2 regions of the Lysobacter sp. A286 genome follow, and region 2 is predicted to be linked to the other one. Evidence: riboswitches for the same ligand, from Rfam matches in the RefSeq annotation. Region 2 holds a riboswitch; the other holds the start of a gene.
The links. A riboswitch is a leader RNA that binds a small molecule or an ion and turns the genes downstream of it on or off. The one in region 2 is predicted to bind cobalamin.
Positions count from the first base shown of each region.

Region 1 (8,026 bases), on a different contig from region 2:
GGATCTTGGTGCGTCGCAGCAGCGCGGCCATCGGCAAACTTCCATGCAAGGGATCGATCAGATCACGCTAGCACGTCTTCACGTCCGTCCTGCCCGATACAAACCACTGCCGGCCCGCCCCTCGGATGGCCCGGCAGGCAACCCGAGAACCCGCGATTCGCAGGTGGATCAACCCGCCAGCAGACCCGGCAACTGCGCCGGTGCGGCGGCCAGCACCTGGGCACCGGCGGCACGCAACTCCGCCTCCCCGCCAAACCCCCACAACACGCCGATGTTGCGCATGCCGTGATGGCGCGCACCGTCGATATCCATGTGGCGGTCGCCGATCATCCAGCATTGTGACGGAATCAGCTGCAGCCGCTGCAATGCCTCGGCGATCAGCTCGGGCTTGTCGCTGCGGCTGCCGTCGATGGTGGCGCCGATCACATCGTCGAAACGATGGCCGAACGGCAGGTGGTCGACGATCTTGCGCGCATGCGGCTCGTTCTTCGCGGTAACCACCGCGAGCCGATGGCCGTCGGCATGCAGCGACTCGATGACCTCGCCAATCCCGTCATAGAGGTCGTGCTCGGCCCAGCCGTGGGTCTCGAAACGCTCGCGGTAATGCTCCACCGCACGCTCGACATCGGCGGGATCATCGAACAGCGGGCCGAAGCTGGTACGCAGCGACGGCCCGATCCAGCGTCGTAGCTCCGACTGCGGCGGCACCGCAACGTCCATCTGCGTCAACGCGTGCGCCACGCAGCGGGTGATGCCGACCGCCGAGTCGATCAGCGTGCCGTCCATATCGAAAAACAGGGTGGGTTTCATCGGTGCTCACCCGCGTGCCTTGAGTGCCGTCACCGCCGGCAGTTCCTTGCCTTCCAGGAACTCCAGGAACGCGCCGCCGCCGGTGGAGATGTAGCTGACCCGGTCGGCGATGCCGTACTTGTCGACCGCAGCCAGGGTGTCGCCACCACCGGCAATCGAGAACGCGTCGCTGTCGGCAATCGCACGCGCCAGCACCTCGGTGCCCTTGCCGAACGCATCGAGCTCGAACACACCGACCGGGCCGTTCCAGACCACCGTGCCGGCACTCTTGATCATTGCCGCATAACGCGCCGCAGTTTCCGGGCCGATGTCCAGGATCATGTCGTCGGCGCCGACCGCATCGACCGCCTTCACCGTCGCCGGCGCGTCGGCTGCGAATGCCGGTGCGACGACCACGTCGGTCGGCACCGGGATATCGGCGCCGCGAGCTTTCGCATCAGTCATGATCTGCTTCGCGGTGTCGACCAGATCCATCTCCACCAGCGACTTGCCCACGCCATGGCCCATCGCAGCGATAAAGGTGTTGGCGATGCCGCCGCCGACGATCAGCTGGTCGACCTTGCCGACCAGCGAGGACAGCAATTCAAGTTTGGTGCTGACCTTGGAGCCGGCAACGATCACCAGCAACGGCCGCGCGGGCTGGTCGAGCGCCTTGCCCAACGCGTCCAACTCGGCCATCAGCAGCGGGCCGCCAGCCGCGACCGGCGCGTGCCGGATGACGCCGTGGGTGGACGCCTGCGCGCGGTGCGAGGTCCCGAACGCGTCCATCACGAACACATCGCAGAGCGCGGCATATCGCTTCGACAAGGCCTCGTCATCGGCCTTCTCGCCGACGTTCATGCGGCAGTTCTCCAGCAACACCAACTGGCCGGGCGCGACATCGACACCGTCGACCCAGTCCTTGACCAGCGGCACCTCGACGCCGAGCAGCTCGGACAGCCGACTGGCGACCGGCGCCAGCGAATCGGCTTCGCTCCACGCGCCTTCGGTCGGCCGCCCGAGGTGCGACATCACCACCACCGCCGCGCCCTTTTCCAGTGCCAGTCGCAGGGTCGGCAGCGCCGCCGTGATGCGCTGCCCGGAAGTGATGCGGGCCGGCTGGCCGGCGACATGCTCGATCGGCACGTTCAGGTCTTCGCGGATCAATACGCGTTTGCCGGAAAGGTCGAGGTCGGTCATGCGGAGAATGGTCATGGGTGCTTCCGTAGTCATGCGGGTGAGCCTGGACCTTCACCAGGCGGGACTGGCCATTGTCCCGTTCGTGGACAAGCCGGGCAAACCTTGCGTGGTTGACGAGGACGCAGCCATTCTGCGACACCGGGCATTTCCCACATATTGTGTTGACTAAAAATTAAAACACGATATGTTGTGCCCGTCGGTGCCGATCCTCGCGATCGGCTGAAAAGGGAAGCCGGTGTGAATCCGGCGCTGCCCCGCAGCGGTAAATGGAAACGAAAGCCGTCTTGGCACTGGGGCAACACGCCCTGGGAAGCGACGGCCAGTAGGAAAGACAGGCACTGCCTGCCCACGTCCAGAGCCCGAAGACCTGCCGACAACCGCGTGATGCACACCGCGCGGTGACCGGCCAGGGAGTCTTCGGGGGAAGACGGTCGGTGTCGCAGCACCCTGCCTCGGGCAGGTGGCAGGGCGTCCTCCGATGCCCGGCGACACCTTCCTTTTCCGACCCGAAAATTCCACCGCCCGCGGGGGCGTGGCCGTGCCGTCGACAGCGCGCTTTGCGCGTGCCGGCGGTGCGCCCAAGCCTCCGTGCGTCGTCCTTCGAGGGAAGGCCGACGACCCGTGCGCCATGCACCGGAGCCCATCCATGACCACCCTCGAACCAGCCACGGCCGACCTCGACCCGATTACCGCAGCCGACACGGCTATACCCCCGAAAGGAGCCGCCGAACCGGGCTTCACCCTGACTCCGCCGGCCACCGCACTCAGCATGCGCGTAACCAAGCGCAACGGCAGCCACGAACCGGTCGACCTCAACAAGATCGTGCGTGCGATCACCCGCTGCAGCGACGACCTGTACGCGATCGACCCGATGCGCGTGGCCACCCGCACGATCTCCGGCCTGTACGACGGCGCGACCACGTCCGAGCTGGACGAACTGTCGATCCGCACCGCCGCCCTGCTGACCGCCGAGGAGCCCGAATACGGCCGCCTCGCCGCGCGCCTGCTGGCCGGGGTGATCGAGAAGGAAGTCGCGTCCATCGACATCAACGCGTTCTCGCAATCGGTGCAGCGCGGCTTCGACCTGGGCCTGATCAACGACCGCCTGCTGGGCTTCGTGCAGGCCAACGCGCGAAAGCTCAACGACGCGATCGACAACACACTCAATACCCGCTTCGACTACTTCGGCCTGCGCACGGTGTACGACCGCTACCTGTTGCGCCACCCGACCGCGCGCACGGTGATCGAGACCCCGCAGCAGTTCTTCCTGCGCATCGCCTGCGCCCTGAGCGAAGATGTGGCCGACGCACTCGCGCTGTACCGGCGCATGGCCCAGCTGGACTACCTGCCCAGCTCTCCGACGCTGTTCAACGCCGGCACCACCCACGAGCAGCTGTCGAGCTGCTTCCTGCTCGACTCGCCCGAAGACTCGTTGGAAGCGATCTACCAGCGCTACATGGACGTCGCCAAGCTGAGCAAGTTCAGCGGCGGCATCGGCCTGTCCTACAGTCGCGTGCGCTCGCGCGGCTCGCTGATCCGCTCCACCAACGGCCTGAGCAACGGCATCGTGCCGTGGCTGAAGACGCTGGACGCCTCGGTTGCAGCGGTCAACCAGGGCGGCAAGCGCAAGGGCGCGGCCTGCGTGTACCTGGAGCCGTGGCATGCCGACGTCGAGGAGTTCCTGGAGCTGCGCGACAACACCGGCGAGGACGCCCGCCGCACCCACAACCTCAACCTCGCCAACTGGATCCCCGACGAGTTCATGCGCCGGGTGGAAGCCGATGCGATGTGGTCGCTGTTCGATCCGGCGGCGCTGGCAAAGAGCGGCGCGCCGTCATTGACCGACCTGTTCAGTGAGGCATTCGACCGCGCGTATCACGCCGCCGAAGCCGCCGGTCTGGCGACCCGCCAAGTCAAGGCGCGCGAGCTGTACGGCCGGATGATCCGCACCCTCGCACAGACAGGCAACGGCTGGATGAACTTCAAGGACAAGTCCAACCGCGCCTGCAACCAGACCCTGCGCGAGGGCAACGTGGTGCATCTGTCGAACCTGTGCACCGAGATCCTGGAGGTCACCTCGCAGAACGAGACCGCGGTCTGCAACCTGGGCTCGATCAACCTCGCCCACCACGTCGAGGGTGGGCCGCCCGGTAGCGGTGAGGCGCGCTTCGATTTCGGCAAACTTGCCGAGACCGTGCGTCTGGCGGTGCGCCAGCTCGACCGCGTGATCGACCTGAACTTCTATCCGATCGACACCGCACGCCACGCGAACCTGAAATGGCGGCCGGTCGGACTGGGGGCGATGGGTCTGCAGGATGTGTTCTTCAAGCTACGCCTGCCGTTCGATTCCGAGCCGGCGCGCGAGCTGTCCAAGCGGATTGCCGAGGATATCTACTTCCATGCGCTGGCCGCCTCCTGCGAGCTGGCCGTCGAGCAAGGCAAGCATCCGGCGTTCGGCGACACCCGCGCCTCGCAGGGCGAATTGCAGTTCGAGGCTTGGGGCGTGGCGCCGTCTGACCCGGCGCGCTGGGACGCACTGCGCGAGCGCATCCGCGAGCACGGTCTGCGCAACTCGCTGCTGATCGCGATCGCCCCGACCGCCACCATCGCCTCGATCGCCGGCTGCTACGAATGCATCGAGCCGCAGGTGTCCAACCTGTTCAAACGCGAGACGCTGTCGGGCGACTTTCTGGTGGTCAACAAGTACCTGGTCGAGGAACTCAAGACGCTCGGGCTGTGGACCCCGGAACTGCGCGACGCGGTGAAGATGGCCGACGGCTCGATCCAGGGCATCACCGCGATTCCCGAATCCCTGCGCGAGATCTACCGCACCGTCTGGGAACTGCCGATGCGTTCGCTGATCGACATGGCCGCCGACCGCGGTGCCTTCATCGACCAGAGCCAGTCGTTGAACCTGTTCATGGAGAACCCGAACATCGGCGCGTTGTCATCGATGTACATGTACGCGTGGAAGCAGGGCTTGAAGACCACCTACTACCTGCGCTCGCGGCCGGCGACGCGGATCGCCAAATCGACCGTCAGCGCGCCGGTACCCGGCAGCGAGGCGATCGCCTGCTCGCTGGAAAATCCGGAAAGTTGCGAGGCCTGTCAGTAACGCGCCGCGCATTCACTCCCTCACATTTAAGGAATCTCATGACCGCCCCACGCCTGCTCGACCCCGGCTTCGACCTCACCCTGCGCCCGATGCGCTACCCGCGTTTCTACGAGATGTACCGCGATGCGATCCGCAACACCTGGACGGTCGAGGAGGTCGACTTCTCGCTCGACGTCAACGACCTGCGCGGCAAGCTCGGCCCGGCCGAGCGCCACCTGGTCGAGCGACTGGTCGCGTTCTTCGCCACCGGCGACTCGATCGTCGCCAACAACCTGGTATTGAACCTCTACCAACACATCAACGCGCCCGAAGCCCGCATGTACCTGTCGCGGCAGCTGTACGAGGAGGCGCTGCATGTGCAGTTCTACCTGACCCTGCTGGACACCTACCTGCCCGATGACAAGGCGCGCACCGAGGCGTTCGCGGCGGTCGAGAACATCCCGTCGATCCGCGCCAAGGCGGCGTTCTGCTTCAAGTGGATCGATTCGATCCAGGACCTGAAGCGCATCGAGACCCGCGAACAGCGTCGCCAGTTCCTGCTCAACCTGATCTGCTTCGCCGCCTGCATCGAAGGCCTGTTCTTTTTCGGCGCCTTTGCCTACGTGTATTACCTGCGCTCGCGCGGGCTGCTGCATGGATTGGCCTCGGGCACCAACTGGGTGTTCCGCGACGAAAGCTGCCACATGGCGTTCGCCTTCGAGGTGATCCGCACCGCGCGCGAGGAGGAGCCGGAGCTGTTTGACGAGTCGATGCAGCGCGATGTCATCCAGATGCTGACCGAGGCCGTGGAATGCGAAATGCTGTTCGCCGCCGACACGCTTTCTGGTGGCGTTGTCGGCCTGTCGCTGAAGGACATGCGCCAGTACCTGGAATATTGCGCCGACCAGCGGCTCGGCCAGCTCGGCATGCCAAAGCATTTCAGCGCAAGCAATCCGTTCGGCTTCATGGACCTGCAGGACGTGCAGGAAGTGACCAACTTCTTCGAGCGCCGGGTGTCCGCCTACCAGGTCGGCGTGCAGGGCGAGGTCGCCTTCGATGCCGCGTTCTGAGCCCGTCACCGAGGCGCGCATGACCGAGATTGTGTTCCCCGACCACACCAACCACCTGGGCACGCTGTTTGGCGGCCAGGCGCTGGCGTGGATGGACAAGGCTGCATTCATTGCTGCCTCACGCTACGCGCGCTGCACCGTGGTCACTGCCCGCTCGGAGCAGGTCGACTTCCATACCGCGGTCAACCAGGGCGCGCTGGTGCAAGTGGTCGCGTGGGTAGTCGCGACCGGGCGCACTTCGTTGCAGGTGGAAGTGGAAATGCACAGCGAGAACCTGCATTCGGGCGAAGCGCTGCTGGCCACGCGTGGCCGGTTCACGATGGTCGCGCTGGACGACCGTGGCCGGCCGACGCCGGTATCCCCGATGCCGGTGTCGGATACGGCAGGCAGTGGGGATCGCAGTCGGCTTCAGCCGCCTACGATGGGCAGACCGAGCGAGCGACCGCCGTCGTTCAGGCCCAGACCGTAACGCAGGCTGCGGCCGATGCGCTGCGCGTAGTCGTGGACTTGCTGGGCGTGCTCGGGATCGAGTACTTCGTCGGCGGTCTCGCGCCACAGCGCCAGCCAGTCCTCGAAGTGTTCGGCATGGATCGAGTGGCCGCGGTGCTTGGCCATCGGGTTGCCGCGATAGGTTCCTGCACCCAGCGCGACCGACGACCAGAACGAGGTCAGCAGGCGCTTGTGCTCCGGCCAATCATCCACGGCGGCGTTGAATACCGGGCCCAGAGTGGGATGGACCTGGATCTTGTCGTAGAACCGGTCGACCAGGGCCGCCAGTTGCTGTTCGGTGAGTTCGGTGGAATCGCGTGTCATGGGATACCGGCAGGAGCTCGCGACGACGGGCCGCGAAAACGAAAGAAGGGCGACCACGATGGCCGCCCTTCTCCAGATGGAGGCTTACTTGGCCAGAGTCAAGCTGCCCTTCATCAGCGCCGCATGGCCGGGGAACGAGCAGAAGTAGGTGTAGTCCTCGCCCGCCTTCAGTTTCGCGACCGGGATGGTGACGGCGGTCGATTCGCCACCGCCGATCAGCTTGCTCGCGGCGATCACGCGGGTATCGCCGGCCTTGACGTAGTTGGCATCCGCGCCGGCCTTCATGCCGTCGGCGTTGATGCCGTTGACGTCGGCGGTCTCACCGAGCACGAAGTTGTGTCCCATCACCGTCTTGGGCAGCTGCCCGGTGTGCTTCAGGGTAACCTTGAACTCCTTGCAGGTTGCCGGCACCTGCAGGCTCTTGGTGGTGAACTGCATCGCGTCGGTGCTTTCGACCGTAGCCGCGCAATCGGCCGCCGTCGCGGGCAGGGCGAAGGTGCCGGCAAGACCGAGTACTGCAACAGCTGTCAACTTGCGGATCATTTTTCTGACTCCATGTAGTGGGGTGTTGGCGCCATTGTCCCGGCGCCCTGGCAAGCCCGCCTTGATCCATGTCAGGGCCGCGATGAATCCAACCGCGAGACAATGGCAATGCCGGAAACCGTTAAGGTGGAGCGTCCATGACCCACGTCGTTACCGAAAATTGCATCAACTGCAAACACACCGATTGCGTCGAGGTGTGTCCGGTCGACTGTTTCCACGAAGGCCCCAATTTCCTGGTGATCGATCCCGACGAGTGCATCGACTGCACCTTGTGCGTGGACGAATGCCCGGTGGGCGCGATCTACCCGGAAGACGATGTCCCCGCCGGGCAGGAGAAGTTCCTGGCGATCAACGCCGAACTGGCACCGCTGTGGCCGGTGATCGACCGCAAGATCCCGGCGCTGGAAGACGCGGAGAAATGGGACGGAGTGCCGGACAAACTGCCGTTGTTGAAGCGCTGAAGAAGCCCTGATCAATTCACTTTTGAAGGACGTTGCCAATCAAGTCCATGGATCCC
Region 1 is NZ_JBSVRJ010000001.1:2,136,052-2,144,077, forward strand. Features, by position in the region: gene pyk (pyruvate kinase) at 1-31, opposite strand, end outside; gene ACW7G0_RS09910 (HAD hydrolase-like protein) at 169-810, opposite strand; gene ACW7G0_RS09915 (phosphoglycerate kinase) at 817-2,004, opposite strand; cobalamin riboswitch at 2,170-2,378, shown strand; gene ACW7G0_RS09920 (ribonucleoside-diphosphate reductase subunit alpha) at 2,759-5,104, shown strand; gene ACW7G0_RS09925 (ribonucleotide-diphosphate reductase subunit beta) at 5,143-6,153, shown strand; partial or broken gene ACW7G0_RS09930 (acyl-CoA thioesterase) at 6,140-6,529, shown strand; gene ACW7G0_RS09935 (group III truncated hemoglobin) at 6,562-6,966, opposite strand; gene azu (azurin) at 7,051-7,509, opposite strand; gene fdxA (ferredoxin FdxA) at 7,647-7,970, shown strand.
Region 1: linked by a shared signal. The riboswitch ahead of ACW7G0_RS09920 (ribonucleoside-diphosphate reductase subunit alpha) and the one ahead of btuB (TonB-dependent vitamin B12 receptor) in region 2 are both predicted to bind cobalamin.

Region 2 (8,026 bases):
GGTCGAGATCCACCTGGAAGGCGAGCCCGGTGTTGAAACCGGCTGGGTGGTCGACTTTGCCGACGTCAAAGCCGCCTTCCAGCCGCTGTACGACCAGCTCGACCACAACTACCTCAACGACATCGAGGGTCTCGACAACCCGACCAGCGAACGCATCGCAATATGGATCTGGGATCGGCTCAAGCCCACCTTGCCGTTATTGAGTGAAGTGGTGGTGCATGAGACCTGCACGTCCGGCTGCCGTTACCGGGGGTGAAAGCTGAACGATATTCAGCTTAGCGCTTGCTGGATGTTGCATCGCACCATAAGCACGGTTATGCTGCAACGCACAAATCGACAAATCTCTTGTCGACGCCAGCAGGAGCCTCCCGCCATGTACCAGCAGTTCAACGAGCAGTTCGCCGCCGCCACGCGTCAGTTCGCGGATGCCGCGGCCCAGGTCAACCGCCTCGCGATCGAAAATGTCGAAGCCGTATTCGGCCTGCAGATGGCCGCGATCGAAGACCGCGCCAATGCCACCTTTGCGTTCCTCGGTGAAGCCGCCGAAGTGCGCGACGCCGACGGCCTCAAGAAGATCTGGCCGAAGGGCGTGCAGGTCGCCCGCGAGAACGTCGAGCGCGGCGTCGCCATCAGCCAGGAAGTGATCGGCCGCACCACCAAGGCCAACGAGCAGATCAGCGACATCACCAAGTCGCAGCTCGAAGCTACCGCCAAGACCACCCAGGCCAATGCCGAGCAGGTCGCCAAGGCCGTGACCGAGAAGGCCGAGTCGTTCACCAAGGGTGCGACCAAGGCTTCCAAGTCCAAGTAAGTCTCTCTCTCCAGCTACGGCCGGAACACGAAACCCGGAAGCGCAGGCTTCCGGGTTTTTTGTTGCCCACCGATCAGGCCGGGAGCACGGTGTCGGGCAGTTGCAGGTGCCCGGCCAGGGCAGCGGGATCAGGCTGGGGTCGATGGGGCAATCGCCCCCAGCACGGCACGGGCAGGCGATCGCACAGCGTCTGGAAGTTGTCGTCGATGCGCGCCATCGCCGGGTCCACTTCATTGGCGATCCAGCCCAGCAATGGCACGCCATCGGCCTGGATCGCACGCACGCTCAGCCGTGCATGGTTGATGCAACCCAGCCGCAGACCCACGACCAGCACTACCGGCAGGTCCAGCGCGCGTACCAGGTCGAGCTGATCCAGCCGTGCCGACAACGGTGCGGTCCAGCCGCCGACGCCTTCGACCACCACCGTATCGGCCTGCGCCGCCAGCCGCGCATGGGCGGCCAGCAACGGTGCAAGTTGCAACTCGACGCCCTCATCGCGCAACGCCAGTTCGGGCGCAATCGGCGATTGCAGTGCAAACGGATTGATGTCGGCATACGCCGGTCGCGGGTCACTGGCGGCCTGCAACAACAAGGCGTCCTCGTTGCGCCAGGCACCGTCAATGAACCCACAACCGCTGGCCACCGGTTTCATCCCGACCGCGCGCTGGCCGCTTGCGCGCAGGGCGTGCAGCAAGCTCACGCTGGCGACGGATTTTCCCACCCCGGTGTCGGTACCGGTGACATAGAAACTGCGGATAGCCATGGCCACATGGTAGTCCCGGCCCACCGACATCACCGCTGCTAGACTGGAACAATGTTCAATCCCACCTCTCTGTCCGGCAGCAAGCCGGAACAATATGCCGACCTTGCGGCCCAGGTCCGCGCCCTGCTCGCTGACGAGCGCGACCGGATCGCCAATGCGGCCAATTTGTCGGCGCTGGTGTATCACGCACTGCCGGCGCTGAACTGGGTCGGATTTTATTTTTTCGATGGTCGCGAACTGGTGGTCGGACCATTCCAGGGCCAGCCGGCCTGCGTGCGCATCGCGCTCGACAGGGGCGTTTGTGGCGCGGCGGCAACCACTCGCAAGACCCAACGCGTTGCCGACGTCAATGAGTTCGAAGGCCATGTGGCCTGCGACTCGGCCTCGCGATCGGAACTGGTGGTCCCGCTGTTTCGCGGCGATGAGCTGATCGGCGTGTTCGATATCGACAGCCCGCAGACGGACCGCTTCGACACGGACGACCAAAGCGGGATGGAAGCGATTGCGCAGATATTTGTGGAGTCGCTGGAATGAAGGAAAAGCTGCGCAATATCGGTCCAAAATCCAGTGCCTGGTTGCGGCAGGTCGGCCTGCACAGCCGCGACGAGCTGCTCGAACTCGGTCCCGTGGAGGCGTTCATGCGGGTCAAGCGCGCTGGCTTCAAGCCGACCCTCAACCTGCTGTATTCGATCGAGGGCGCGTTGCTGGATTGCCATTGGCAGGACGTTCCCGAGCAGCGTCGCAACGAGCTGGTCGCCGCCGCCGAAGCGGCCATCGAGCAACTGCCGCCGCCACGGCACAGTCCAGCGGCCGGCCCGGTCACCACGACCGTGTTGACCGCCGACACCGTGCCCCTCAGGCCCGACCCCGACGAGCCCTACCGGCGCAACTGAGCCGCCGCGTTGCCGCCGCCACCCTTTGCGCCGGCAGCCACCGATCGCTTAGACTGGCGCCGCTTCGAGGTGACCCGGCGGCGTCCTGCCAACGGGTTGAAACGGGAAGCCGGTGACGCCGTCAACACGGTCACCCCGGCACTGCCCCCGCAACGGTAAGCGAGCCCAGCCGCGGCTCACCGCCACTGTGTGGCAAGTCTCTTGGGACTTGCAGGCATTCCATCAAGAATGCTGCATGGGAAGGCGCCACGGCCGGTGTCGACAACGACACCACTCGCGAGTCCGGAGACCGGCCTGGATGCAGGGTTTCGACCCACTATTGGTTGCGATGCGGCGGGCATTGCGGCGACAACGCCGGTGCCTGTCCGACCGTTTTCGCAACAGCTCCCCTCCACGCAGCTTCCCCAAGCCCGGCACGGCGATTTCCGTGCGCGTTGGAGAACCATCGATGCAGTCCCGTTCGCTGTCCCTGGCCGTCGCGGCCGTTCTTGTCCTGCCTGTTGCTGCCCTGACGGGGCTGGCCCACGCCGCCGGACCCCTGCCCGAAGGCGCTCCGCAATCGGCCACCGATCTCGACGGCGTAGCGGTCACCGCCACCCGTACCGCGATCGACGTCGACACCGCGCTTGCGCCGGTCGAGGTGATCGACCGGGCCGAGATCGAACGCAGCCAGGCGCGCTCGCTGCCGGACCTGCTGCGCGGCCGCGCCGGCGTGTCGATGTCCAACCAGGGCGGCACTGGAAAGCTGACTACGCTATTCCTGCGCGGCAGCGAGTCCGACCACGTCGTGGTGCTGGTCGACGGCATCCGGATCGGTTCCGCCACCTCTGGCCTGGTCTCGTTGCAGAACCTGCCGCTGGCGCTGGTCGAACGGGTCGAGATCGTCCGCGGGCCGCGCTCCAGTCTGTACGGCAGCGAGGCGATCGGCGGAGTGATCCAGATCTTTACCCGTCGGGTTGGCGATGCCCCGGGCTACGCGCCGCGTCTGCACGTCGGCGGCGGCAGCCACGGCGCGCACGAGTACGGCGTCGGTTTCGGTGGACGCAACGAGCGCACGTGGTTCGGTGTCGACTACGAGTTCCAGCGTACCGAGGGCTTCAATGCCTGTGACGTCGCGACGCCGGACCCCTTCGCCGGTGGCTGCTTCATCACCACGCCGGAACCCGATCTGGACGGCTACATCCAGAACGCACTGGCATTGCGCGGCGGCATCGACCTCAACGACGCCTGGCAGCTCAGCGCGGTGGCCTTGCGCAGCGAAGGGGAGAACGACTTCGATGGCGACTTCACCAACCGCTCCGAGACCGTGCAGCAGGTGGTCGGCGGCAGCGTGCGCTGGCAGCCGTCCGACACGATGCAGTTGAAGCTGACCGCCGGCCGCAACGTCGATGCCTCCGAGCAGTTCAAGGACGGCGCCAACCTCGGCAATTTCGACACCGACCGCGACAGTGCCAGCCTGCAGGGCGACTTTGGCATCGGCGACCAGCAAATGATCAGCGCCGGCGTCGACTGGCTGCGCGACCGGGTCGCCGGCAGCACCACGTACGACGAGAGCGAGCGCAGCAACCGCGCCGCGTTCGCGCAGTACCAGGGACGCTTCGGCGCGCAGTCGCTGCAGGCCAGCGTGCGCCGCGACGACAACGACCAGTTCGGCGGCCACACCACCGGCAGCGCGGCCTGGGGCATCGATTTCGCCGATAACTGGCGGCTCAGTGCCGGCTACGGCACCGCTTTCAAGGCGCCGACCTTCAACGAGTTGTACTACCCGTTCTTCGGCAATGCCGAGCTGCGTCCGGAGGAATCGAAGAGCGCCGAACTGGGCCTGGGCTGGAACGGCGACCGCTTCGATGTCCGCCTCGACGCGTTCCAGACCACCGTCGACGACCTGATCGCGTTCGATGCCGCGATCGGCTTGCCCAACAACATTGATCGCGCGCGCATGCGCGGCGCCGAACTCGGCATCGACACCGAACTCGCACAGTGGCAGGTTGCCGCCAGCGTCAGCTTCCTGGACACCGAGAGCCTGACCGGTTTCCAGGCCGGCAACGACCTGCCACGCCGTGCCCGCGAGAGCGCCCGACTCGAACTCGACCGCGCGTTCGGCGACTTCCGCATCGGCCTGACCGGCGCCGCCGAAGGCGCGCGCTTCGACGACGTCGCCAACACTCGCCGCCTACCCGGCTACACGACCCTCGACCTGCGCGCGGAATACGCCTTGACCGATGCGCTGACCCTGCAGGGCCGGCTGGCCAACGTGTTCGACCGCGACTACGAGACCGTGTCGTTCTACAACCAGCCGGGGCGCGAGTGGTTCGTGACCTTGCGTTACGCGCCGGCGCAGTAGGTCCAGGGAAAGCCTGAACACCCCCGCTTTCGCCGGTCATTCCCGCTATCGCCCGTCATCCCCGCGAAGGCGGGGATCCATGGACCTGGATTCTCAAGCACTTAACGTCCATGGATTCCCGCCTTCGCGGGAATGACGGCGGTTGTTACTCCACCGTCACCGACTTGGCCAGGTTTCTCGGCTTGTCCACGTCGGTACCGCGTGCCAATGCCACGTGGTAAGCGAGCAGTTGCACCGGGATGGTGTGGATCACCGGCGAGAGCACGCCGACGTGGCGGGGGGCGCGGATGACATGGACGCCTTCAGAGGGGCCGAACTGGCTGTCCTCATCGGTGAACACGAACAACTCGCCGCCGCGGGCGCGGACTTCCTGCATGTTGGATTTCACCTTCTCCAGCAGGCTGTCGTTGGGGGCGATCACCACCACCGGCATGTCCGCAGTCACCAGTGCCAGCGGGCCGTGCTTGAGCTCGCCTGCGGGGTAGGCCTCGGCGTGGATGTAGGAGATTTCCTTGAGCTTGAGCGCGCCTTCCAGGGCAATCGGGTAGTGCACGCCGCGGCCGAGGAACAATGCGTGCTCCTTGGGGGCAAAGCGCTCGGACCAGGCGATGATCTGCGGTTCCAGGTTGAGCGCGTGCTGGACACTGCCGGGCAGGTGGCGCAGGGCGTCGAGATACTCGGCCTCGCGGGCCTCATCGAGCCGCCCCTGCAGCTTGGCCAGGGTTGCGGTCAGGGTGAACAGCGCGACCAGTTGGGTGGTGAAGGCCTTGGTCGAAGCGACGCCGATCTCGGCGCCGGCGCGGGTGTAATAGACCAGACGGCTGGCGCGCGGGATGGCGCTCTCGGGGACGTTGCAGATCGACAGGGTCTTGTCGTGGCCGAGCGACTTGGCGTATTTCAGCGCCTCCATCGTGTCCAGCGTCTCGCCCGACTGCGACAGGGTGACGACCAGGTGCTTCGGGTTGGCGACGGCGTCGCGGTAGCGGTACTCGCTGGCAATCTCTACCGAGCACGGCAGCCCGGCGATCGCCTCGATCCAGTAACGCGCGGTCAGACCGGCGTAGTAGCTGGTGCCGCAGGCGAGGATCTGCACGCCTTCGACGCCGGCCAGCACTTCCGCCGCATCAGCGCCGAACAACTCCGGCGCGAACCCGTCGATATCGATCACGCCTTCGATGGTGTCGGCGATCGCGCGCGGCTGCTCGTGGATCTCCTTCTGCATGAAGTGGCTGTAGGGCCCGAGCTCCAGCGACGCCAGCGACACGTCCGACAGGTGCACCTCACGCTCGACCGGGGCGTGGTCGGGGCCAAATACCTGCACCGCATCGCGGGTGATCTCGGCGGTGTCGCCTTCTTCCAGGAAGATCACCTTGCGGGTCGCCTGCAGGATCGCGGAGACGTCGCTGGCGATGAAGTTCTCGCCCTCGCCCACCCCGATCAGCAGCGGGCAGCCCATGCGGGCGGCGATCAAGCGGTTGGGTTCCTTGCGACTGACCACGGCCAACGCATAAGCACCGTGCAACTCCTGCACCGCGGCCTGCACCGCGTGCAGCAGATCCTTGCCTTGGGTGAGGAAGGAATGGATCAAATGGGCGATGACCTCGGTGTCGGTCTGGGACTCGAACTCGTAGCCCATCGCGATGAGTTTTTCGCGCTGCTGGTCGTGGTTCTCGATGATGCCGTTGTGCACCAGCGCGACGCCGTGGCTGACGTGTGGGTGCGCGTTGGCTTCGGTCACTCCGCCGTGGGTGGCCCATCGGGTGTGGCCGATGCCGAGCTGGGCGTGGAAGCCCTCGGCCAGCGCGGCACCTTCCATCTGTGCGACCCGGCCGGTACGGCGCACCCGGCGCACGTCCTGACCGTCGATCACGGCAATGCCGGCCGAGTCGTAGCCGCGGTACTCCAACCGCTTCAGGCCTTCGATCAGGACCGGAACCACATCACGATCCGCGATCGCACCGACAATTCCACACATGGCTAGAACTCCTGCAGGTAGCCGCATAGTTTAGCCGGGACCGTGCGGGAATATTGGTCGGGATTTTTCCCGGAGTGGCCGTCCGGCCGGACGCGGAAGACCGTCCGCCGGACGTAACGCGACGATGCATTTCATTTGATATCAATTGGTTACGCGTTGGCATGGAACCTGCTTGGCTGTTGGTAACCACCAAGGGGAACCCATGAGCATCCGCGACACCTCCGCGCAGGACCAACCCGTTTCCGGCGCTTCCGGACAGGCGCGCAAGCGTCGCAACCGGCTACTGGCCGTCGCCTCCGCAATTGCCCTCGTGTTGCTGGCCGTCTGGCTGGTATTGAGCTGGAGTGCGGGTAGCCGGTCGTTCGACGCCGGCCGCGTGCGTATCGCCGAAGTCACCCGCGGCGACCTGGTGCGTGACATCTCCGCCGATGGCCGGGTGATCGCCGCCAACAGCCCTACCCTGTACGCGATTGCCGGCGGCACCGTCACCCTGGACGTGGTCGCCGGCGATGTGGTGAAGAAGGGTGCCGTGCTGGCGGTGATCGACAGCCCCGAGTTGCTCAGCAAGCTGGCCCAGGAGGAGGCGACACTGGCGAGCCTGGAGGCCGAGGCCAACCGCGCCACGCTGGATGCCCAGATCGCCCGCTCCGCTGCACGCCAAAGCCTTGACCAGGCCGGTATTGATCGTCAGGCCGCCGAGCGCGATCTGCAGCGCAACCAGCACGGCTACGAGGGCGGTGCGGTCGCGCAGATCGATGTCGCACGGGCGCAGGACGACCTCAAGAAAGCCGAGATTGGCCTGGCCCATGCGCGCCGCGAGTTCACCCTGCAAGGCAAGGGCGCCGGCCTGGACAGTCGCAACAAGCAACTGCTTGCCGACCGCCAGCGCGCGGTCGTGTCCGAGTTGCAGCGCCAGGTGGATCTGCTGACCTTGCGGGCGCCGTTCGATGGCCAGGTCGGGCAGGTGCTCGTGGACCAGCGTGCCAACGTCGCCGCGAATGCACCGGTGCTGGGCGTGGTCGACCTGACCCGGTTCGAAGTGGAGATCAAGGTGCCGGAAAGCTTCGCCCGCGATCTGGCCATCGGCATGCCTGCACAACTGTCCGGCGGTCGCGGCGAGTACTCGGCCAAGGTGTCGTCGGTGTCGCCTGAGGTGGTCAACGGCGAGGTCACCGGTCGCCTGCGCTTCACCGACCAGCAGCCACCGGGCCTGCGCCAGAACCAGCGCATGCGCGCACGG
Region 2 is NZ_JBSVRJ010000002.1:126,043-134,068, reverse strand. Features, by position in the region: gene queD (6-carboxytetrahydropterin synthase QueD) at 1-256, shown strand, start outside; gene ACW7G0_RS10840 (phasin family protein) at 374-811, shown strand; gene bioD (dethiobiotin synthase) at 885-1,574, opposite strand; gene ACW7G0_RS10830 (GAF domain-containing protein) at 1,626-2,108, shown strand; gene ACW7G0_RS10825 (TfoX/Sxy family protein) at 2,105-2,467, shown strand; cobalamin riboswitch at 2,518-2,779, shown strand; gene btuB (TonB-dependent vitamin B12 receptor) at 2,916-4,811, shown strand; gene glmS (glutamine--fructose-6-phosphate transaminase (isomerizing)) at 4,957-6,786, opposite strand; gene ACW7G0_RS10810 (efflux RND transporter periplasmic adaptor subunit) at 6,989-8,026, shown strand, end outside.